Regions from separate parts of the Streptomyces sp. WAC00040 genome, predicted to be linked through region 3. Evidence: riboswitches for the same ligand, from Rfam matches in the RefSeq annotation. Region 3 holds a riboswitch; each other region holds the start of a gene.
The links. A riboswitch is a leader RNA that binds a small molecule or an ion and turns the genes downstream of it on or off. The one in region 3 is predicted to bind cobalamin.
Positions count from the first base shown of each region.

Region 1: it holds a riboswitch for cobalamin, as region 3 does, so the genes downstream of both, MDN94_RS26460 (ABC transporter substrate-binding protein) here and MDN94_RS14245 (ribonucleoside-diphosphate reductase subunit alpha) in region 3, are expected to answer to the same signal.
Region 2: it holds a riboswitch for cobalamin, as region 3 does, so the genes downstream of both, MDN94_RS34565 (energy-coupling factor ABC transporter permease) here and MDN94_RS14245 (ribonucleoside-diphosphate reductase subunit alpha) in region 3, are expected to answer to the same signal.
Region 4: it holds a riboswitch for cobalamin, as region 3 does, so the genes downstream of both, MDN94_RS30590 (cobalamin biosynthesis protein) here and MDN94_RS14245 (ribonucleoside-diphosphate reductase subunit alpha) in region 3, are expected to answer to the same signal.

Region 1 is NZ_JAKQZE010000003.1:212,441-218,232, reverse strand. Features, by position in the region: gene MDN94_RS26465 (FecCD family ABC transporter permease) at 1-602, opposite strand, end outside; gene MDN94_RS26460 (ABC transporter substrate-binding protein) at 647-1,627, opposite strand; cobalamin riboswitch at 1,714-1,910, opposite strand; partial or broken gene MDN94_RS26455 (iron chelate uptake ABC transporter family permease subunit) at 2,015-2,256, shown strand; gene MDN94_RS26450 (SRPBCC domain-containing protein) at 2,395-2,841, shown strand; gene MDN94_RS26445 (ArsR/SmtB family transcription factor) at 2,838-3,200, shown strand; gene MDN94_RS26440 (DUF6153 family protein) at 3,589-4,008, shown strand; gene MDN94_RS26435 (DUF305 domain-containing protein) at 4,097-4,732, shown strand; gene MDN94_RS26430 (RNA polymerase sigma-70 factor) at 4,870-5,766, opposite strand.
Region 2 is NZ_JAKQZE010000004.1:865,513-871,304, reverse strand. Features, by position in the region: gene MDN94_RS34580 (energy-coupling factor ABC transporter ATP-binding protein) at 1-365, opposite strand, end outside; gene cbiQ (cobalt ECF transporter T component CbiQ) at 362-1,111, opposite strand; gene MDN94_RS34570 (energy-coupling factor ABC transporter substrate-binding protein) at 1,115-1,522, opposite strand; gene MDN94_RS34565 (energy-coupling factor ABC transporter permease) at 1,519-2,208, opposite strand; cobalamin riboswitch at 2,239-2,434, opposite strand; gene MDN94_RS34560 (PTS-dependent dihydroxyacetone kinase phosphotransferase subunit DhaM) at 2,529-2,939, opposite strand; gene dhaL (dihydroxyacetone kinase subunit DhaL) at 2,936-3,562, opposite strand; gene dhaK (dihydroxyacetone kinase subunit DhaK) at 3,618-4,610, opposite strand; gene MDN94_RS34545 (endo alpha-1,4 polygalactosaminidase) at 4,858-5,676, opposite strand; gene MDN94_RS34540 (spherulation-specific family 4 protein) at 5,673-5,792, opposite strand, start outside.
Region 3 is NZ_JAKQZE010000001.1:3,032,438-3,038,229, forward strand. Features, by position in the region: gene MDN94_RS14235 (D-Ala-D-Ala carboxypeptidase family metallohydrolase) at 1-680, shown strand, start outside; gene MDN94_RS14240 (ribonucleotide-diphosphate reductase subunit beta) at 761-1,774, opposite strand; gene MDN94_RS14245 (ribonucleoside-diphosphate reductase subunit alpha) at 1,774-4,122, opposite strand; cobalamin riboswitch at 4,254-4,380, opposite strand; gene MDN94_RS14250 (GNAT family N-acetyltransferase) at 4,430-4,954, opposite strand; gene mctP (monocarboxylate uptake permease MctP) at 5,055-5,792, opposite strand, start outside.
Region 4 is NZ_JAKQZE010000003.1:1,112,719-1,118,510, reverse strand. Features, by position in the region: gene MDN94_RS30600 (putative cobaltochelatase) at 1-520, opposite strand, end outside; gene MDN94_RS30595 (cobyric acid synthase) at 609-2,117, opposite strand; gene MDN94_RS30590 (cobalamin biosynthesis protein) at 2,114-3,067, opposite strand; cobalamin riboswitch at 3,157-3,302, opposite strand; gene MDN94_RS30585 (hypothetical protein) at 3,427-3,648, opposite strand; gene MDN94_RS30580 (inorganic phosphate transporter) at 3,661-4,890, opposite strand; gene MDN94_RS30575 (class II aldolase/adducin family protein) at 5,102-5,767, shown strand.

The DNA of each region.
Region 1 (5,792 bases), on a different contig from region 3:
CTCGCGTGACCCAGGCAGACGGCCAGAGCGGCCCCCAGGGTGGCGAGGCACAGCCACACGTCGGTCCAGCCGGCCCCGCTCAGCGAGCCGAGCAGCCAGAACAGCACGCCGCGGGTGGTCTCCGCGTCGGCGGACGTGACGACGACGAACGAGGTGAGCGCGGAGAACAGCTGCATCGCCGCGACGCCGGACAGCACGACCCGGTCGGTGGTGCCGCCGAGGGTGTGGCTCAGCAGAAGCATCGCGGCGAACGAGCACAGAGCACCGGTGAAGGCCCCTGCCGAGACGGACAGTACCCCGCCGCCGGCGCCCAGGACGACCACGGCGACGGCACCGGTGGAAGCTCCGGAAGAGACGCCCAGGACGAAGGGATCGGCGAGCGGGTTGCGCAGCAACGACTGCATCACCGCCCCGCACAGCGCGAGCCCCGCGCCGCACACGGCCGCCAGAAGCGTGCGCGGGAGGCGGAGGTTCCACACGATGCCGTCACGGATCGGGGTGAGACCGGAGGCGTCGCCCCTCAGGTGCGAGGCGACGACGGACCAGACGTCACGGACGCCGATATCCGCCGGCCCGATGGTGATGGCGAGGGCGACGGACATCGCCAGCGCGGTGAGCCCGGCCGCGCCGCGCAGCAGCGCCGAGGTCACTTCGCGAGTCCGAATCGGCGCAAGGCGTCGGCCACTTGCTCGACTCCCTCCACCGTGCGGATCGTCGGGTTCATGGCCTGGCCGCTGAGCAGGACGTACCGCTTGTGGCGTACGGCGTCCATGTTCCGCGTGACCGGATCGGTCTCAAGGAACCGGATCTTGTTCGCGGCGCTCTCCGCGGTCTGCGACTTGCGGGTCAGGTCGCCGATCACCAGGACGTCCGGGTCGCGGTCCACGACCGTCTCCCAGTTGATCTGCGGCCATTCCTCCGTGGTGTCGTCGAAGACGTTCTTCGCACCCGTCTCACGGGTGATGACGCCGGGGGCGCCGCAGCATCCCGCCATGTACGGGGACTCGGCGTTGGCGAACCAGTACATCAACGTGACGTCAGAGGCGTCGAGTCCCGCGGTGGCCTTGCGCACGCGGGCCTCGAGTTCCGCGACCAGCTCGTCGCCGCGTTCCTCGACGCCGAACACGCGGGCGAGGTCACGTACTTCACCGTGGACGGTGTCCATCGTCAGCGGGCTGGTGCGCACGCCGTCCCCGTCACCACTGTTGTCCTTGCCCACGCAGTCCGACGGCGAGAGGTATGACGGCACGCCGAGTTCCTCGAACTGCTCGCGCGTGGCCACACCGCCCTTGCCGAGGGTGGAGGCGAACGAGGCCGTGACGAAGTCGGGTTCGGCTGCGAGGACCTTCTCGAAGGACGGGTTGTTCTCCGCGAGACGCTCCACACCGGCGGCGGGCTTCTCCAAGCCCTTCATGACGGGGTCGGTCCAAGTGGCCGTCCCGGCCATCCGGTCGGCGAGGCCCAGAGCCAGCAGGATCTCGGTGGTGCCCTGGTTCAGGGAGACGGCGCGCTGTGGGCCGTCTCCCTGGATCTCCACTTTCTTCCCGCAGTTCTCGATGACCCGCGCACCGGCCTGCGGAGCGGAAGAAGGGCGGGGCGAGGTCCCACACCCCGTCAGCAGCAGCATTCCACTGAGGAGCACTGCGGACGAAGCGGTCGGGCGGTTGAAAGACACAGCGTCGTTCCTAGCGTCGAGGGCCCATGCGCGGGGCCCGTCCCTACGATGTGCCAGCAGGTCTTCGGACTCGGGGTCAACCGGACGAGGCGCCTTCCCGGGCCGGTGTCCCGGCCCAGTGGCTGTGTGCCACGCCCGTCGCCCTCACCGCTGCGCGTCAGTTCCGGATTCGCACCGGATTCCCTGACCCACGTACACACACGTACGGAGTTCGACTGGCTCGCGGAAGCTACCACAGGGGTCGAAGTCCCGGCCGTCCACGGGGGTGTGGGGCGCCGGTCGCGCGGAGCGTGTGAACTCGGCCGGTTTCGGCCTTGTGCCCAAGGACCGAGACCCTTTGCAGTGGCCGCCGCCGGCACGATCGGCTTCGTGGGGCTCGTGGCACGCACGCGGTCCGTGCCCTCGTGGGCCGGCACGCACGGGTGGTGCCGGTCGCGGTGCTCCTCGGCGCCGTGCTCGTCTGCACCGCCGGTCCGGTGTGTCGCACGGTGATCGCGCCGGTCCAGCTCGGCGCGGGCCTGATGACCGCCGTGATCGGGACTCCGTACTTCCTCCATCTGTTAGTACGCAGCCGCAGGTAGCACGCACGCCGCCTCGGCGGACCGCCGGCCCGGGCAGCAGGGCTGGCATCGCATGGTGCAACCTGTGGGTTGCACGTCAAAGCCTGATGTGCAACTCTGGGGTTGCACTGATGGTGGAAGCGAACAAGGAGTCTCCTCATGAGCGAGGACCGGATCGAAAGCGAAACCCTCATCGCAGCGCCGCTGGAGCGGGTCTGGTCGCTGGTCGCGCAGCCCGGGTTCTGGGTCGCCGACAAGGCGAGCCTGCCCGGAACCGTGGCCAGGGAGGGCGAGTCGATGGTGGCGAAGAACCCCGAGCACGGCGACTTCCCCGTGCGGGTGGAGAAGGTCGAGCCACCCACGTACCTGGCGTACCGCTGGACCAGTGCGTTCCCCGGAGAGGAACTGCGCGAGGACAACAGCACCCTCGTGGAGTTCACGTTGACCCAGGAGGGCGAGCAGACCCGGCTCCACGTCGTCGAGAGCGGGTTCGCCGCACTGGCCGGGTCCCAGGAGCTGCGCAGCCAGAACAGGAAGGACCACAGCGAGGGCTGGCCCTTGGAGCTCGACGCACTCAAGACGCGCGCCGAGCAGTCGTCCGCGTGACCGACGGGGCTCACGGCGCCGGCGAGACCGTCGACAGCGTGCTCGTCGCGCTGGCAGACCCGACGCGGCGTCAACTGCTGGAACTGCTTGCCGCGAAGGGCGAGGCCACCGCGACGACGCTCGCCGAGCCGCTTCCCGTCTCGCGGCAGGCGGTGGTCAAACACCTCGCTGTCCTGGACGCGGCCGGACTGGTCTCGGGGACCCGGGTGGGTCGCGAGGTGCGGTACGCGGTGAGGCCCACGGCGCTGGACACGACGGCCCGCTGGATGGCCGCGCTCGCGGCCGACTGGGACCGGCGCCTGGCGAACATCAAGCGCGTCGCCGAGGCAGCGGAGGAAGCGGAGCGGGATCCGGGTTGACGCGCCGATCTTGCTCCCGCGTGAGGCTGTTCGAGCACGCGTGGGCCGACAAGACGGTCGGCTCACGGGGCGCCGGTCACGCAACCGGAGCCGCTGCCGCCGCGGCGCGGTGAGCGACTCGCTCGCACCGCGCCGCGGCGGCGCATGCCTCAACGAGGGCGCCGCCGCTCTTGCCGGACGGCGTCCGGCGGACTGCGGACGATGGTGTTCCGCCACACCTCGTCGGCGCAGAACGACTGCCGATGGTGCTGTGCCCGACCGCAAGGCGCGGCGGTGCGGTGCTCAACGGTTCGGTGCCCGACAATTGCCGGCGGTGCCCGATGCTGCGATGCCCCGGCCGTGCGGTGCTCGACGGGGACGGCGCACGCCTGCTGGTTAGGATGCGGGCATGAGTCAGCACACCCGCCGCGAGGCCCGCCCCTTCAGGGCGCGCGTCTACGTGATGCTGGTGCTGGCCCTCCTCGTGGGCGTCGTGGCCATGCATGGACTGGCGCCCGGTACCGCCTTCGCCGACACCGGCACGGTGTCGGCCACCGCCGCTCCGGCTGCGCCCGCCGAGGCGCACGACGACTCGGCCCCTTGCGACTGCGTACACGGGGACCCCCACGACGATGGGGGCGGACATGTCTCGCACGCCGACCAGACGTGCGCCGCGAGCGGTACGAGCGCGGCCCCCGCGCTTCCCGCCCCTGTCCTCTCCGCGGTCTGCATGCCGCCGGACGCGGACCCTCCGGCATCCGCCTTCGAGGCGGCCCCGGGCGTGCGCGCCCCGCCGTCACTGAGTCAACTGCAACTCCTGCGCATATAGGGCACCCCCGGCGCGCCCGGCCTTTCTGGGCCGGCGCCGTCGTGCGAGCCATGCCCGATCGAACGCACATCACAGGAGTAGCACCACTATGTCCGCAGACCGTTCCACGATCCGCCGTGCCGCCGCTGTCGCTGCCTCGGCGACCGCCGCCGTCCTGCTCGCCGCTTGCGGTGGGGGAGACGACAGCTCCTCCGGCCACGGCGGCCACGCGCCCTCGGCGCCCAGCGCCTCGGCGTCGGCCTCCGCCCAGGGGGGTGAGCGCACCGCCGCCGACGTGGCCTTCGCGCAGGGCATGATCCCGCACCACCGGCAGGCGGTGGAGATGGCCGACCTGGCGGCGACCCGCGCGGGTTCCGCGGACGTCGAGGCGCTGGCCGCCGAGATCAAAAAGGCACAGGACCCGGAGATCAAGACGCTCTCCGGGTGGCTCGCCTCGTGGGGCGAGGACGTCCCCGAGGAGGGCGAGGGCGGCGAGCACGCCGGTCACTCCATGTCCGGGATGATGACGCCCGAGGAGATGACGGAGCTGGAGAAGGCGTCCGGGGAGGCCTTCGACACCGCCTTCCTCGAGATGATGATCAAGCACCACGAAGGTGCCGTCGACATGGCGAAGACCGAACAGGCCGACGGCTCCTACCAGCCGGCCAAGGACATGGCCGGCGACATCGTCACCTCTCAGAGCGCCGAGATGACGCGCATGAACGAGCTGCTCGGCAAGAACTGACGGCGCGGGTCCCCGGAGCGGAGGCGGCGCTGCCGCCTCCGCTCCGGGGACAGGTACCGACGGCACGGGCCGCCCCGTCCTGGTCCGGCGCTGCCCGGGCCGGGCCCGCTACCACGGCACGGCTCCGCCGCCGGTGTTCACCGCAGGGTGAGCTGGGTCTCGGCTTCGACACGGTTCAGCTTCTCGGGGTTGCGGACGTAGTAGAGGCCGGTGATCCGGGCGTTCTCGAGGCTGATCGCCATGACGCCGTCGATCTCGCCGTCCACATGGACGAGGAGTGCGGGGCTGCCGTTGACCATGGTGGGAGAGACGGCGAGCGGGAGCCTGTTCTTGCCGAGACCACCGATCATGAAGCGGGCCACCTTGTCGGCGCCGATGATCGGTCGCGGCGCGGCCTGCTTGATGCCGCCCCCATCACTCATGAGGACGATGTCGGGGGCGAGGACGTCCAGGAGTTCTTGCGGGTCGCCGGTTTCGAGGGCGCGCCGGAAGGACTCCAGTGCGGCCCGGGTCTGGCCGGGGGTGACCGCCTGGCGGGGGCGGCGGGCGTCGACGTGCCGGCGGGCGCGGTGGGCGATCTGACGGACGGCCGCGGGGCTCTTGTCGACGGCGGCCGCGATCTCGTCGTAGCCCACGTCGAAGGCCTCGCGCAGCACGAAGACGGCGCGTTCCGTCGGCGACAGGGTTTCGAGGACGAGCATCATCGCCATCGACACGCTCTCGGCGAGTTCGACGTTCTCGGCCACGTCCGGTGCGGTGAGCAGGGGTTCGGGGAGCCAGGGACCGACGTAGGCCTCCTTGCGGCGTTTCATGGTGCGCAGCCGGTTCAATGCCTGGCGGGTCGTGATCCGGACCAGGTAGGCGCGCTGGTCGCGGACCTGTTCCAGGTCGACCTTGACCCATCGCAGCCAGGTTTCCTGGAGGACGTCCTCGGCGTCGGCTGCCGATCCGAGCATCTCGTAGGCGACGGTGAAGAGCAGGTTGCGGTGGGCGAGGAACGTGTCGGTCGCCGGGTCGGCGGGGTGGTCGCTCATCTCTGGGCCCTTTCCTTCGCGGCCGG
Region 2 (5,792 bases), on a different contig from region 3:
TCGTCCTCGGTGAGGCCGAGGTTCATCGGGCCGAACGACACGTCCTGCTCGACCGACGCCGCGAAGAGCTGGTCGTCCGGGTCCTGCACCACCAGCTGCACCGTCGTACGGAGCCGGGTCAGACCGGCCCGGTCGTAGGCCACCGGCTCACCGTGCAGGCGCAGTCGGCCCGTCGCGGGCCGCAAGCCGCCGCTCAGCAGCCGCAGCAGGGTCGTCTTGCCGCTGCCGTTGCGACCCAGCAGCGCCGTGGAACGGCCCTCCGGGAGACCGAGATCGACGCCGCTGAGCACGGAGGGCCCGTCCTCGTACGCGTAACCCGCGTCGACGAGCTCCACGACGGCGGGGCCCGCGGGGGAGTGGTTCATGGCAGACACCTTTCGAGCACGAGAGTGAGGGCGACGATCCCGGACAGCAGCGCGGCGACCATGGCGAGGAACGGTCGCGACACCGCTGCCCGCGGTACCAGCACCCGCAGCGTGCCGTCGTATCCGCGGCCCGCGAGCCCGGCCTGCAGCCGGCCGGCCCGGTCGAAGGCGCGCACGAAAGCGGTCGCGCCGAGGCCGGCCAGCGACCGCCAGGCGGCCGCCCTGCTCGTATGGCCGAGACGGGCGGCCTGCGCCTGGCGGATGTTGGACACGGCGTCCAGCAGCAGGAAGCTGATCCGGTACATCACGAGCGCCACGTCCACCACGGCCGGTGGCACGCCGGCGCGCACCAGCCGCGGGAGCACGTCCGACACGGGTGTCGTGAACGCGAACAGCAGCACACCCAGCGACGCGGCGGAGGTGCGCAGCAGCAACCGCGCCGCGTCCCCGGGCCCGCCGGGCGCGAAGGCCACCATGCCGTCCGGACCGCCCACCGCGAACAACAGCGGTACGGCTCCGGTGACACAGAACCCGAGCGGGATGCGGAACGCCCGCCACAGTTGGCGCGGTGCCACACCGGCCGGTCCGAGCAGGATCACAACCGTCGCGGCGGCGACGAGGACGGCACCCGGCCAGGGCGGCAGACAGACGGCCGTGACGGTCAGACCGAGGCCGAGGACGGCCTTTTCGCAGGGGTGGCGGCGGCGCCAGCGACTGCTGTGCGCCGCCGCGTCGATCGGCAACATCCGCTAGGGCGCCGTCGTCGCGGGGTCCGGGCCCTCGCTCCGCGAGCCGGGGACCGACGGGGCGGGTGCCGCGCCGTCCGGCGTCCTGCTCGCGGCCCGCTCGGCCGCCGCCCGCTCCTCGCCCTGCCGGCGGCCCTTGCGCAGCCCGAAGTAGTACGCCAGGACGCCCGCGCCGAGGGCCGCCTGGAGGGAGAACAGCGCCGACTCGATCTCGCCGGACGGCGGTTCGTACAGGGGGGTGAACCACGGCTCGTAGTCCGGCTCGAGTTCCGTGATAGCCGCCTCCGCCTCGCCGTCGGCGCCGGTGAACGGCTCCTCCTTGTGGTCCCCGAGCCCCAGGACGAGCGGCAGCACGGCCAGCGCCGCGACGGCCAGCAGCAGCAGGGTGTTGATCCTCGCGTTACGGCTCATCGGGCCGACGCCTCCTTCTTCGCACCCGTGACCAGCACACCGAGCCTGGTCAGTTCACCCTTGCTGGACCGGCTGAGCAGCCGCATCACCAGTACGGTGAGCAGTCCCTCGCTCACCGCCAGTGGAAGCTGCGTGACGGCGAAGATGCCGCCGAACTTGGCCAGCGCGCCGGGGATGCCACTGCCCGGGTCGGGGAAGGCGAGCGCCAACTGCACACTGGTGACGCAGTACGTGGACAGGTCGGCGACGAACGCGCCGAAGAACACGCTCACCATCAGCGGCACGTCGAAGCGGCGCAGCAGCCGGTACACCCCGTACCCCGCCCACGGCCCGACGACCGCCAGGGAGAAGACGTTGGCGCCCAGCGTTGTGAGTCCGCCATGGGCCAGCAACAGGGCCTGGAACAGCAGCGTGATGGTGCCGAGCACCGCCATGATCGGCGGTCGGAACAGAATGGCCCCGAGGCCCGTGCCGGTCGGGTGCGAGCAGCTGCCCGTAACCGACGGGATCTTCAGTGCCGACAGGACGAACGTGAACGCTCCGGACGCGCCGAGCAGCAGCGTCGACTCGGGATGGGACTTGACCTCGCGTTTCAGGGCGCGTACGCCGTGGACGACGAACGGGGCGGACGCGGCGCCCCAGGCGACCGCGTGCAGCGGGGGCAGATACCCCTCGGCTATATGCATGATGTGGGAGACCCTCTCCAGCACCTCGTGGATGGACAACGCACCTTGGCCGGTCTCCTGGCTGACGGGTCATGCCGCCCGGACTCCGCCTTCCCGGGCACCGCGCGTACACGCGGTGACCCAGTGGCTCCCCGTGAGGGGGTGGAGCCGGACTTCCCGATCACAGTGGCGAGGGCCGCACCGGTACCGCACCGGTTTCCCGAACACCAAGGCCCCGTGACAGTAATGCTCCGACCAGTGACATCACAAGCCGCGCACGGGCGCACCGGCCGGCGGCGGGGTGAGCCGTTCGCCACACCCGCCGCCGCGCCGCCCGTCCGTCACTGCTTGCGGTAGCCGTACGCCTCCGACGCCGCGGCCTCCACCGCGTCCAGGTCGGCACCGGCGGAGGCCGTCACCACCGCCGCGACAGCGCCCTCCACGAACGGCGCGTCCACCAGGCGGGTACCGGCGGGAAGTTCGTCACCCTCGGCCAGCAGCGCCTTGACCGTCAGGACGGCGCTGCCCAGGTCGACGAGGACGGCGACGCCCGCGCCGCCGTCGACCTGCTCCGCCGCGGCCGTGATCAGTTCGGAGCTGGTGCCGAGGCCCCCGTCGGGTGTGCCGCCCGCGGCCGCCACCGGGGCCGTACCGCCGCCGCCCGCGAGCCCTTTCGCCATTTCGGCGACCGCGGTGGCGACCTCCCTGCTGTGCGAGACCAGCACGATGCCGACCTGCTTGCCGTCGCTCATCCGGCCGCCCCCTCCGCCGGGTCCGCCGTCTCGGCGAGCGCCGCTAGCAGCAGCGCCGACGACGTGGCGCCCGGGTCCTGGTGGCCGATGCTCCGTTCACCGAGATAGCTCGCCCTGCCCTTGCGCGCCTGCAACGGCACGGTGTCCGAAGCTCCTTGCTCCGCAGCCTCGCGGGCCGCCGCGAACGACTGCGTGCTGTCGCCGAGCGCCGCCACCGCCGGCTCGAGAGCGTCCAGCATCGTCTTGTCACCGGCCTTCGCCCCGCCGAGCTGGGCCACCGCGGCGACGCCGGCCCGCAGTGCTTCGGCGAGCTGCCCCGGTGTCACCTGGGCGTCGTCACCCAGCGCTTTGCCGGTGCGCCGCAGCAGCGTCCCGTACAGCGGGCCCGACGCCCCGCCGACCGTCGACACCAGCTGCCGTCCGGCGAGCATCAGCACGGCGCCCGGTGTCGCCGGGGGCTCCTTCTCCAGCACCGCTGCGACGGCCGTGAACCCCCGTTTGAGGTTGCTGCCGTGGTCCGCGTCGCCGATCGCCGAGTCCAGCTCGGTCAGTCGGTCCGCCTCCCGGTCCACCGAGACGGCGACCGCGGCCAGCCAACGGCGGAAGAATTCGGCGTCGAGCACAAGCACTCCCTGGAATCGGTCGGTTCGAACGGTGTGATCTCGAGGCCCCAGGCTCTCAGCGTCCCCATCGCAGCGCCGGAGTCTGCACCGGCGCGTCCCACAGCCTGAGCAGCTCCTCGTCCACCTGGCAGAGCGTCACCGAAGCGCCGGCCATGTCGAGAGAGGTCACGTAATTGCCGACGAGGGTGCGGGCCACCGCCACGTCCCGCTCCGCCAGCACGCGCTGGACCTCGGCGTTGAACCCGTACAGTTCCAGCAGTGGCGTCGCGCCCATCCCGTTGACCAGGGCGATCACCGGGCCGGAGGGCCGCAGGTCCTCCAGAACGGCGTCGACGGCGAAGTCGGCGATCTCCCGCGAGGTCATCATCGGGCGCCGCTCCCGCCCCGGCTCGCCATGGATGCCGATGCCCAACTCCAGCTCGCCAGGGGGAAGATCGAATGTGGGGCCGCCCTTCGACGGCGTGCTGCACGCGCTGAGCGCCACGCCGAAGGTGCGCGAGGAGTCGTTCACCTGCCGGCCGATCGCCTCGACCCGCTCCAGCGGTGCCCGCTCCTCCGCGGCGGCCCCGGCGATCTTCTCCACGAACAGGGTCGCCCCGGTGCCGCGCCGCCCGGCGGTGTACAGGCTGTCGGTCACCGCGACGTCGTCGTTGACGAGAACCTTCCCGAGCCGCACCCCCTCGTCCTCCGCGAGCTCGGCCGCCATGTCGAAGTTCAGCACGTCACCGGTGTAGTTCTTCACGATGAACAGCACGCCCTCGCCGCTGTCGACGGCGGCGGCGGCCCGCACCATCTGGTCCGGCACCGGGCTGGTGAACACCTCTCCGGGGCAGGCGCCGTCGAGCATCCCGTGCCCGACGAAGCCGCCGTGCAGCGGCTCGTGCCCCGAGCCGCCGCCGGAGACGAGCGCCACCTTCCCCGCGACGGGCGCGTCACGCCGCACGATGACCCGGTTGTCCACGTCCACGGCCAGATCGGGGTGGGCCGCAGCCATCCCGCGGAGGGCGTCCGCGACCACGGTCTCGGGAACGTTGATCAGCATCCTCATGGGTATCTCCTGGGAAGCTCGGCAGGGGTGGGTGCCTGCGCCGGCCGTCTGCGTATCGGAGGGAGCCCTGCAGGGGCAGTATCGACCTTGCCGCTGCGAAGGTCACGTCGGGAAACATCCGCGTGTGCCGCCCGCTCCGCCGCCGTGCGGTGGCACGGCCGGGCTGCCGGCGGCCACCGAGACCGTGGGCGCCAGGGCCGGCGGCGGCACCGGGCCGCGTCTGGTCCTGTGCGCCGGATCCGCCTGGTCAGCAGGGCTCACGCCAGGTGCCCAGTTCCGGCTTCTTGAGCATCGACGACAGCCGCAGCCCGCGGGCCGCCGGGCAGAAATCGGCCGTGCGCTCCGCGTACTCCACGTGGAAGACCGCCTTGCCCGCCGCGATGAAAGGCTCGAGCAGCGCGCATTCGCCGTACTGTGCGCACTCCTCGTTGACCGCGAAGTCGAAGTCGTCCAGCAGGTGCGGAATCTGCGCCAGGTCGTTCTTGAGGCCCACGGCCAGACCCCGCTCGTGCGCGATGTCCGCGATCATGCGGTTGTACCGGAGCTGGTCGTGCGCCGTGAGCGGGAAACCGGTGTCGTTGCCGTAGCCCTCGACCAGATCCGGTTCCACCGCGTCGAAACCCTTGTCCCGGCACATGTCGAACCGGCGCTCCATGACGGGCCGCAACGCCGACACCTGGCGGATGTCCAGCCAGCGCTCGCCGTGCCATCCGTTGGGCCTGCCCAGCACCTCGCGCGGGAAGGCGTGCCGGTCGGGGCGGAAGTCCTCCCAGGCTCCCACGTTGACGTAGCAGATCACCTTGCGGCCGTCCCGGTGCAGACCGGCGACGTCCGAGGCGGTGTTCTCGAAGCCGTCGATGTCGTAGACGGGCACGTCGACCGACGGGTCGACCCTGCCGTCGAGCTGCCACTGCCAGGCCAGTCCCGGGTGCGGCTGCCACACCGGGCCGGCGCGCCTGCCGGCCGCGCCGCCGTGGCCGCCGGAGCATACGGCCAGAGCGGCAACGGCGGCCAGCGCGGCCATGACGGCCACAGCGGCGACGAGGGCCGGCGGGAGCCGCCTCATCGGTCCGTCGCGCTCAGCGCGGGCGTCAGCCGGGACCAGGGGTTGGGCGGTTCTCCCGTCACGGGACCGCACACGGCCGCCCCCCGCTCGCGGGCAGTGCGCACGGCGAGCGGCAC
Region 3 (5,792 bases):
TCGGCGGGGTCGTCGCGACCGCCGGGAGCGCCCAGGCCGACGACTGCTACACCTGGTCACGCACCCTTTCCCAGGGGGCTTCCGGCTCGGACGTCAGCCAGCTCCAGATCCGCATGTCCGGCTACCCGGGCTACGGAGCCGTGCTCGCCGTCGACGGCTCCTACGGGCCGGCCACCACGGCCGCCGTCAAGCGCTTCCAGTCCGCCTACGGCCTCACCGCCGACGGCGTCGCGGGTTCCGCCACCTTCAGCAAGATCTACGCCCTCCAGGACAGCGACTGCACACCGGCCCACTTCAGCTACGCCGAACTCAACCGCTGCAACTCCACCTGGTCCGGCGGCGCGGTGAGCGCGGCGACCGCCAAGGCCAACGCGCTGCGGACCATGTGGAAGCTGGAGGCCCTGCGGCACGCCCTGGGCGACCAGCCCATCACCGTGACCAGCGGCTTCCGGTCGTACTCGTGCAACAGCGCAGTCGGCGGCGCGTCCAGCAGCCGGCACCTCTACGGCGACGCGGCCGATCTGGGCGCCGGACCGCACTCGCTGTGCAAGCTGGCCCAGCAGGCCCGCCACCACGGCTTCAACGGGATCCTCGGCCCGGGCTACCCCGGCCACAACGACCACACGCACGTCGACCATCGGGGCAGCCGTTACTGGTCCGCCCCAAGCTGCGGCATCTGAGGCACCCGAAGCCGAAGCGGCCCGTGCCTCCCCCCGTGAGAGGCGCGGGCCGCTGCTTTCTCGAGCGCCGCTGAGTACGGTCAGAAGTCGTCGTCGAAGGCGACCGACCCCTCGACCGCCACCTGGTAGGCGGACGGGCGGCGCTCGAAGAAGTTCGTCAGCTCCTGGACCCCCTGCAACTCCATGAAGGAGAACGGGTTCTGCGAGCCGTACACCGGAGCGAAACCGAGGCGGGTGAGCCGCTGGTCGGCGACGCACTGGAGGTACTCGCGCATCGACTCGGTGTTCATGCCCGGCAGTCCGTCGCCGCACAGGTCACGGCCGAACTGGAGCTCCGCCTCGACCGCTTCCTTCAGCATGTCGGTGACCTGCTGCCGCAGTTCGTCGTCGAAGAGCTCCGGCTCCTCCTTACGGACCGTGTCCACGACCTCGAAGGCGAAGTTCATGTGCATCGTCTCGTCCCTGAACACCCAGTTGGTGCCGGTGGCCAGACCGTGCAGCAGACCACGGGAGCGGAACCAGTAGACGTACGCGAAGGCGCCGTAGAAGAACAGGCCCTCGATGCACGCCGCGAAGCAGATCAGGTTGAGCAGGAAGCGGCGGCGGTCCGCCCGTGACTCGAGACGGTCGATGCTCTCGACCGAGTCCATCCACTTGAAGCAGAACGCGGCCTTCTCCCTGATGGAGGGGATGTTCTCGACCGCAGAGAAGGCGGCCGCCCGGTCCTCGGGGTCGGGAAGGTAGGTGTCGAGCAGCGTCAGATAGAACTGGACGTGCACGGCCTCCTCGAACAGCTGCCGCGACAGATACAGCCGCGCCTCGGGGGAGTTGATGTGCTTGTAGAGGGTCAGCACCAGGTTGTTCGCCACGATCGAGTCGCCCGTCGCGAAGAACGCGACCAGCCGGCCGATCATGTGCTGCTCACCCGGGGAGAGCTTGGCCAGGTCGGCCACGTCCGAGTGCAGGTCGACCTCCTCCACCGTCCAGGTGTTCTTGATCGCGTCCCGGTAGCGCTCGTAGAAGTCCGGGTAGCGCATGGGCCGCAGAGTGAGCTCGAAGCCGGGGTCGAGAAGGTTCTTGGTGGTGGAGCTCATTACTGGCAGGCCTCGCAGGACTCGGGGTTTTCCAGGGAACAGGCGACGGCATCCTCGGGCGTCACCTGTGCGGGGACCGGGACGGCCGCCGACGCGGCGCGCGCGATCCGGGTCGCGGGGCGCGAGCGCAGGTAGTACGTGGTCTTGAGGCCCTGCTTCCACGCGTACGCGTACATCGAGCTGAGCTTGCCGATCGTCGGCGTCTCGAGGAACAGGTTCAGCGACTGGCTCTGGTCCAGGAACGGCGTACGGGCGGCCGCCATGTCGATCAGACCGCGCTGCGGGATCTCCCAGGCGGTGCGGTACAGCGCGCGGATCTCCTCGGGCACCCAGGTGAAGCCCTGCACCGAGCCGCTCGCCTCGCGCAGCGCCTCCCGCGTCTGCGCGTCCCAGACGCCGAGCCGCTTGAGGTCCTCCACCAGATAGGAGTTGACCTGGAGGAACTCGCCGCTGAGTGTCTCGCGCTTGAACAGGTTGGAGACCTGCGGCTCGATGCACTCGTAGACACCGGCGATCGAGGCGATGGTCGCGGTCGGCGCGATGGCGAGCAGCAGCGAGTTGCGCATGCCGACGTCGGCGATCCGGGCACGCAGCGCCTCCCAGCGCTCCGGCCAGGTCAGCGTCGTGTCGTAGTGGTCGGGATGCAGCACGCCGCGTGCCGCGCGCGTCTCGGCCCAGGCCGGCAGGGGCCCGTTGCGCTCCGCGAGGTCGCACGAGGCCTCGTAGGCCGCCAGCATGATCCGCTCGGCGATCCTCGTCGAAAGGGCCCGGGCCTCCGCCGAGTCGAAGGGCAGCCGCAGCTTGAAGAAGACGTCCTGCAGGCCCATCGCGCCCAGGCCCACCGGGCGCCACCTGGCGTTGGACCGCCCTGCCTGCTCCGTCGGATAGAAGTTGATGTCGACGACGCGGTCCAGGAAGGTGACGGCGGTGCGGACGGTGGCGTCCAGCCGCTCCCAGTCGATGTCGTCGCCGCTGACGAACGCGCCGAGGTTCACCGAGCCGAGATTGCACACGGCCGTCTCGCCGTCGTCCGTGACCTCGAGGATCTCCGTGCACAGGTTGGAGGAGTGCACGACCCGTCCCGGCTCCGCGGTCTGGTTGGCGGTGCGGTTGGACGCGTCCTTGAAGGTCATCCAGCCGTTGCCGGTCTGGGCGAGGGTGCGCATCATCCGGCCGTAGAGGTCGCGCGCGGGGACGGACCGGCGGGCCAGTCCCGCGGCTTCCGCCCGGCGGTAGGCCGTGTCGAAGGCCTCGCCCCACAGGTCGACCAGCTCCGGGACGTCGACCGGGGAGAACAGCGACCACTCGGCGTCCGCCTCGACGCGGCGCATGAACTCGTCCGGGATCCAGTGGGCCAGGTTCAGGTTGTGCGTACGGCGGGCGTCCTCACCGGTGTTGTCGCGCAGCTCGAGGAACTCCTCGATGTCCGCGTGCCAGGTCTCCAGGTAGACGGCGGCTGCGCCCTTGCGGCGGCCGCCCTGGTTCACCGCGGCGACCGAGGCGTCAAGGGTCTTCAGGAACGGGACGATGCCGTTGGAGTGCCCGTTGGTGCCGCGGATCAGTGAACCGCGGGCGCGGACACGGGAGTAGGAGAGCCCGATGCCGCCCGCGTGCTTGGAGAGGCGCGCGACCTGGTGGTAGCGGTCGTAGATCGAGTCGAGCTCGTCGAGCGGCGAGTCCAGCAGGTAGCAGGACGACATCTGGGGGTGGCGGGTGCCGGAGTTGAAGAGGGTGGGGGAGGAGGGGAGGTAGTCCAGCCGGCTCATCAGCCGGTACAGCGCCGCGACCTCCTCAAGGGCGCGCGGCGAGTCGTCCTCGGCGAGCCCGCAGGCGACGCGGAGCATGAAGTGCTGGGGCGTCTCGACGACCTGGCGGGTGATCGGGTGACGCAGCAGGTAGCGGCTGTAGAGGGTGCGCAGGCCGAAGTAGCCGAAGCGGTCGTCCGCCTCGAGGTCGATCAGCGCGTCGAGCCGCGCGGCGTGCAGTGCCACGAAGGCGGCCGTGCGGTCGGCGATCAGCCCCTCGCGGTGACCGGTGGCGACCGAGGCGGTGAACGAGGAAGCGCCCTGCCCGGCCGCCTCTTCGGCGATGGTGCGGGTCAGCAGACGCGCGGCGAGCCGGGAGTAGGCGGGGTCGTCCGAGATGAGGCCGGCGGCCGCTTCGGCGGCGAGGGAGTGCAGCTCCGCAGCGTCGGACCCGGCGTTGCGGCCGCGCAGCGCGGCCGCGGCGACCTTGCCCGGGTCGGTGTCGGGCAGGTCCGCCGTCAGGTCCGTCAAGGTCCGCAGCAGCGCGGTCCCGGGGCCGTCGTTCTCCGTCGCTGAGACCGGATCGGCTGGCGCGATGGTCATGTGATGCTCTCCCTCGCTCGGCTCTGGGCCGGCGGAGGGGGCGGGCCGTGGCACGTGTGACGGGGCAGCACGGCGCACGGCGTCCACCGGCCCAACCGCGAGGCCCGGACGTCTGGGCATCCGGATCGGTCGAACCGGATGCGCCGTCGACAGGTCCTCGGACTTGAACGGGTACGGCAGAGCGCACCGGATCACACCGTTGCGGGACAGTTCCGGACTCGCACCGGATTCCCCTGTGGCGACAGCGAGATGAGCATACATGTGGGGGCGGGGTGCTGCGCCTGCCCCTACATGTTGTGTCGGGAGGTCATATCGTGACGGCAGGTCCGGAGAGCTCCAGTGCGTACGTCAGCAGCGAAACGAGGCCCGGGACGGGTTCCCAGTCCCGCTCCGGGGTGCGCACGAAGCCCATCCGGCCGTAGATGCGGTGCGCCGCGTACATCGTGGGCTGTGTGGAGAGCACCAGCCGTACGCACCCCGGGGTGGCTCTCGCCCGTTCCACGCAAGTGCGCACCAGCGCCTCGCCCGCACCGCGGCCGCGTGCCTCGGCGCCCACGGCGAGCATCCGGAACTCGGCCTCGCCGGGTCCCGCGATGTCGGCGAACGGTCCGCCGGCCGGGACGAACGCCACCTGGCCGAGCAGCGTGCCCTGGTCGTCGACGGCGACGTACACCTCCGCCTGCGCGTCGCGGCCCGCGACGTCGCGGAGCACCTCGAGGTACGGGTCCTGTTCGCCGAGGGCCAGCAGCCCGCCGTCGAGGTAGGCGCGGGCGGTCAACTCGCCGAGGGCCGTGTGCTCCTCGGGTTCGACTCTTCTGATCGTGATGTCCATGCCCGGCAGTGTGTATCAGGGCACGACGAAGGGCCGCCGCATTTCCCGGCCGGGGAAGTGCCCGGACGGGAGGCGCGACGGCCCTTGTGCGCGCGACCGGTCAGTGACCGCCGGGAGCGCCCGCCGTGGCCGGCGGCAGCTCCACCTTCACGCCCGGGTCGCCCGCGTCCGCCGTGTAGTCGGACGGGCTGGTCTCGTCGATGCCGTCGGGGGCCTTGGCCGCCCGCAGGACGAAGGTGAGAACGACGGTGACGACGACGTTCAGCACGAACGCGGTGAGACCGATGTAGCCGATCTCGCCGATGCCCGGGATCTCCGCGGACGAGCCGCCGAAGTGCTTCTGGGTCGGGCTGGCCACGCCGTACGCGGCGGCGGTGCCGTAGATCATGCCGACCGCCCAACCGCCGATGAGCGCCCACCGGTGGAACCAGCGGGTGAACAGACCGCCCACCAGCGCCGGGAAGGTCTGGAGGATCCAGATGCCGCCCAGCAGCTGGAAGTTGATTGCGACCGTCTTGTCCATGGTGAGGACGAAGGCGAGCGCGCCGACCTTCACCAGCAGCGAGACCAGCTTGGAGACCTTGGTCTCCTGCGCCGGCGTCGCGTCGGGCTTGAGGAAGTCCTTGTAGATGTTGCGGGTGAACAGGTTCGCCGCGGCGATCGACATGATGGCCGCCGGGACGAGTGCGCCGATGCCGATGGCGGCGAAGGCGACGCCCGCGAACCAGTCGGGGAACATGTTCTCGAACAGCTGAGGGATCGCCAGCTGGCCGTTCTTGACGTTCACCCCGGCCGCGATCGCCATGAAGCCGAGCAGCGCCAGCAGGCCCAGCATCAG
Region 4 (5,792 bases), on a different contig from region 3:
AGCGGGAGGCGTGCCGTACGGAGACGCCTTCACGCTCGACGTACGAAGCGCCCATGGCGGCGGCGTCCAGCAACAGGTCGACGAGGTGGTCGTGCAGCAGGTTGACCTCGTCGACGTACAGCAGCCCCCGGTGCGCGTCCGCGAGCAGACCGGGCTCGAACGCCTTCACTCCCTCGGCGAGCGCCCGCTCGATGTCTAGCGCCCCGACGAGCCGGTCCTCGGAAGCGCCGACGGGCAGTTCCACCATGCGCGTCGGCCGTGCCACCCCCGGCCCCGCCTCGTGCGGGCCGTCTGGACACGCCGGGTCCGGGGCCGCGGGGGCGCAGGAGAACCGGCATCCCGCGACCACGTCGACGTCCGGCATGAGGGAAGCGAGCGCCCGCACGGCGGTCGACTTGGCGGTCCCCTTCTCGCCGCGCACGAGCACGCCGCCGACCGCCGGACTGACCGCGTTGAGCAGCAGGGCCAGCCGCAGGTCGTCCATCCCGACGACCGCGGTGAACGGATAGGGGGTGCTCATCGCCTGATCACTCCTTCGCTGGAGCCGCGGAGCGGCTCTCCTGTGCCCTGCCGGCTTCGCCGGCGGGCCGATTGCCCGGCGACCGCTCTCACGGCGCGCCCGGAGGGATGAACGGCAGTCCCGCCGGCGCCCCTTCCTCGATCAGCCGCATCAACGCCCCCGTGTCCGCGTGCTCTTCGATCAGATCCCCCAGCCGGTCCAACTGCTCCTCGCGCAGCCCGCCGAAACATGTGTCGGGCGCGGGCACGAAACGGCGGCCCGCCTGTGCGGCGACCTCCCGCAGGAACGCCCGCCGGAAGCCGTCGCTCTCCAGCGACCCGTGCCAGTGCGTGCCCCACACGGCGCCCACCCGGCAGCCGTCGAGGAAGGCGTCGCCGCCGATGACCTCCGCGACGCCGTGATGGATCTCGTAGCCCTCGACGCGTGTGCCGAGCGCCTCGCCGACGGGCCGGGCGAGGGTCTTCTCCGGCGCGAACCGCACCCGTACGGGCAGCAGTCCGAGCCCGTCGACCGCGCCGGCCCTCGACTCGACGTCGTCCTCGATGTGTTCGCCGAGCGCCTGGAAGCCGCCGCAGATGCCGAGCACCGGCCTGCCCTCGGCCGCGCGCCGGACCAGGGCGTCCGCGAGGCCGCGCTCACGCAGCCACGCCAGTGCCTTCACCGTCCCGCGCGTGCCGGGGACCACTACCAGGTCGGCGTCCACGAGCTCCTCCGCGCGGTCCACGAACCGCACCACGACGCCCGGTTCCGCCGCCAGCGCGTCCACGTCCGTGAAGTTCGACATCAGCGGGACGGCGCACACCGCGACGCGCAGCACGTCCTCACCGACGGGCGGGGCCACCACCGACTCCCGCACAGCGCCGCGCAGGGACACCCGCAGCCCGTCCTCCTCGTCGATACCGAGCCCGTGCGCGTACGGCAGCACCCCGAACGTCCGCCGCCCGGTCAGCCCGAGCAGCATCTCGAGCCCCGGCTCCAGCAGCGACACGTCACCGCGGAACTTGTTGACCAGGTAGCCCGCCACCAGGGCCTGGTCCTCCGGGCTCAGCAGCGCCGTCGTACCGAAGAACTGGGCGAAGACGCCGCCCCTGTCGATGTCCCCGACCACCAGCACCGGCAGCCCGGCGGCCCGTGCGATGCCCATGTTGACGATGTCCGTGCGGCGCAGGTTGATCTCGGCCGGACTGCCCGCCCCCTCGCAGATCACGGCGTCATACGTGCCCCGCAACTCCTCCAGGCACGCCATCACCGGCTCGAACAGCTCCCGCTGCCGGCCCCCGTGGTACCCCTTGGCGCTCAGCTCGCCGACCGGCCGGCCCATCAGCACCACCTGGCTGGAACGGTCGCTGCCGGGCTTGAGGAGGACGGGGTTCATCAGCGCGGTCGGCTCCACCCGCGCGGCCTGCGCCTGCATGGCCTGCGCCCGCCCGATCTCCGCTCCCTCGCGCGTCACGAACGAATTCAGGGACATGTTCTGCCCCTTGAACGGCGCGACCTTCACGCCTTGGCGCACGAGCCACCGGCAGATCCCGGCGGTCACGACACTCTTGCCCGCGTCCGAGGTGGTCCCGGCGACGAGCAGCCCCCCACCGGTCATGCCGGCCTCCTTCCGCCGCGGCTCTGCCGCAGCATCCGCCCCGCCACGCAGACGGCGAGGGTGAGCAGGCCGACCCGGCGCGAGAGCCGCACCGCCCGTCCGATGTCACCGAACTCCACCGCGCGCCCGGCCTCGTTGAGTACCGGCCGGTGTTCGACCCGCCCGCCGTACGAGAGGGAACCGCCCAGCCGCACGCCCAGGGCGCCCGCGAAAGAGGCCTCCACAGGGCCGGCATTGGGGCTGGGATGCTTGGCCGCGTCCGCGCGCCAGGCCCGTGCGGCTCCGCGCCGGTCCGGGCCGCAGACGGCCGCCAGGGCCGCGGTCAGCCGGGCGCCCGGCCACCCGGCGACGTCGTCCAGGCGGGCCGAAGCCCAGCCGTACCGCAGGTAGCGGGGGGACTTGTGGCCGACCATCGCGTCCAGGGTGTTCACCGCCCGGAAGCCGACCAGCCCGGGCACGCCCGCCAGCGCCCCCCACACCAGTGCCCCGACGACCGCGTCGGAGGTGTTCTCCGCGACGGACTCGACGACGGCGCGGGCGATCTGCTGCTCGTCCAGGGCGTGCGGGTCGCGTCCGCAGAGGTGGGGCAGCCGCTCGCGGGCCGCTTCGACGTCGCCTGCGGCCAGCGCGTCACCGATGGCCATGGCCTCCCGCCCCAGGGTCGTACCGCCGACGACCGCCCAGGTGGCGCCGGCGGTCAGGGCGACGGACGCGGCGGGGGAGCGGCGTACGGCCCGGGAGGCCAGCACGGCGGCCGCGACGGCGCCACCGGCGCACACAGCAGTGTGCAGGGCGCCCCGGCCGCGGTGGTCACGCCAAAGGACACGCTCGACGGCGCTCGCGGCCCGACCGAACGCGGCGACCGGATGCCCGCGGCGGGGATCGCCGATGAGCAGGTCGCCGGCGAGGCCGGCGGCGGCGCCGTACACGAAGACTCGGTCGGCACGCATGGGATCAGCGATCCCAGGGGTGGTGTCCGACGGACAGGGCTGTACCGCGGCCGGGCATGCGAAAAGTCCTCACTCAGGGTCCGCGCCCTGGTTCGACGTGACCGGCGGTGAGAGTTCCTGGCTCCCCGGGACCGTTCATCCCGGGTGACAGTGGCGGGACCGCGCCGGATTCGCACCGGACTTCCTCTTCTGCCGCCGTTGTTGGCCCCGGCAGTCCACCACGCCCGCGAACGCCCGTCAACTCACCCTTGACCTGCGGCGGGACAGTGTGCCGAGCCCCACACGGGCGGACACACGACGGCCGGGCCGCGAACACCCGAGGGTGTTCGCGGCCCGGCCGTCGAAGGGCGGTGCGGTCGTCAGACGACGATCAGGTAGATCCCGTAGGACACGGCCGCCGCGCAGAGCGCGAAGCAGGCGTACGCGCCGGTGCGGGCCAGTGCGCCGGAGCCTCCGGCCCGGGCGGCCGCCTCCTGCTTGGTGAGGCCCACGACACCCAGGGTGAAGAGTCCCACCAGCGCGACGGTGGCGACGAGGCTCACGCCGAAAACGGAGCCGAGAGCAGTCCAGTCGATCTTCATTCCGTTACTTCCTTACACCGTGGCCGGGCGGGGCGACTCGGTCTCGGGTTCGGCCGGGGCCGCGATGGTGGCCTTCAGGTCACCGACCGGCGGCGGGGTGACGGCCGCGATGGCGGTCGTGACGACGCCCGCGGGCTCGTCATCCACGTCGTTGACGTTGGTGTGGTCGACGACCTGACGGCGCGAGATGAACCAGATCGCGACGCAGGAGGCGACGAGGAAGACTGCGACGGCCGCGACGCCCCAGTCACCCTGCTTGGTGACGTACTCGGAAGCCGCCGCGACGAGACCGGCGGCCGGCAGGGTCAGGCCCCAGGCCACGAACATCCGGGTGGCGGTGGACCAGCGGACCACACCGCCCTTGCGGCCGAGCCCGGCGCCCATGACGGCACCGGAGCACGAGTGCGTCGTCGACAGGGAGAAGCCGAGGTTGGAGGAGGCGAGGATCACGCTGGCCGCGCTGGTCTGGGCGGCGAAGCCCTGCTGCGGCTGGAGGTCGGTGAGGCCCTTGCCCATGGTGCGGATGATGCGCCAGCCGCCGAGGTAGGTGCCGAGCGCGATCGCCACACCGGCGGAGACGATGACCCACATCGGAGGGTTGGAACCGGGGGCGACCACATTGCCGGCCACGAGGGCCAGCGTGATGATGCCCATCGTCTTCTGGGCGTCGTTGGTGCCGTGTGCCAGGGAGACCAGGCCCGCCGAGGCGATCTGCCCGGCGCGGTAGCCCTTCGCCGTGGCCTTCGGGTCCGTGTTCTTGCCGATCTTGTACGTCAGCCGGGCCGCCAGCATCGCGGCGAGGCCGGCGACGAGCGGCGCGGCGACGGCCGGGATCAGGACCTTGGTGACGACGACGCCGCCGTTGACGCCGCCGAAGCCGACCGAGGCGACCGTGGCGCCGATCAGGCCGCCCATGAGGGCGTGCGACGAGCTGGACGGCAGGCCCACCAGCCAGGTGAGCAGGTTCCACAGGATGGCGCCGACGAGCGCCGCGAAGATGACTTCAGGTGTGATGCCTGATTCGTCGACAAGTCCACTGGAGATCGTCTTGGCGACCTCCACGGAGAGAAAAGCACCGACGAGGTTCAGAACGGCGGACATGGCCACCGCGGTTTTGGGCTTCAGAGCGCCGGTCGAGATGGTCGTCGCCATCGCGTTGGCGGTGTCGTGGAAACCGTTCGTGAAATCGAACACGAGAGCTGTCACGATCACAATCGCGAGCAGCAGTGTGATGTGTTCCATTTACCCAGGCAATCGTTTGACGTCATTGACGCGAGGACCGTAAGCAACCTGGATGAACGGAAGGTGAACTGGGTCGGGCGCTGCGGTGTCCCCAAGTGGTGCCGGCCGATTCCGCTTGTCCGTTTTCGAACCCCCGCGGCGCTCCCCGCAGCCACTCGAACACCCTCCGTGTGCCCGCGCCCGGCCGGCCCCGCCTGAAAGGATCGCGGGCATGACTGATGAGGCGCGGCAGAGCGCGGTCGAACGCGCATGGCGGGAGCTCGTGGACACCGCCCGCAGAACGGCGGCAGAAGGTCTTGTGGTGGGCACCTCCGGCAACGTCTCCGTACGGGTGGGCGAACTGATCCTCGTCACCCCGAGCGGAGTCCCCTACGACCGGCTCACCCCGCGGGACACCGTCGCCGTCGACCTCGACGGAAGACAGGTCATCGGCGACCTGAGGCCCACCAGTGAGCTGCCGCTGCATCTCGCGGTCCACCGCCGCACCGACGCGGCCGCCGTCGTGCACACGCACGCCGTGCACGCCACAGCGGTCTCCACGCTCGTCCCCGAGCTCCCGCCCGTCCACTACATGACCGCCGCCCTCGGCGGCCCGGTCCGCGTGGCGGGCTACGCCCTGTACGGCACGGAGGAACTGGCCCGGAACATGCTCCACGCCCTCCGCGACCGCACGGCCTGCCTCCTCCAGAACCACGGGACCGTCACCTACGGCGCCACCCTGTCCGAGGCGTACGACCGCACGGCACAGCTCGAGTGGATGTGCCGCCTCTGGCTGACGGCCTCCTCCGTCCCCGGCCGCACCCCGACGCTGCTCTCCGAGTCCCAGCTCGCGGAGGTCTCCCAGCACCTCCGCGACTACGGCCAGCGCCCCGCCTAGCCACTGCGCCTCGCGGGGCGGGCCG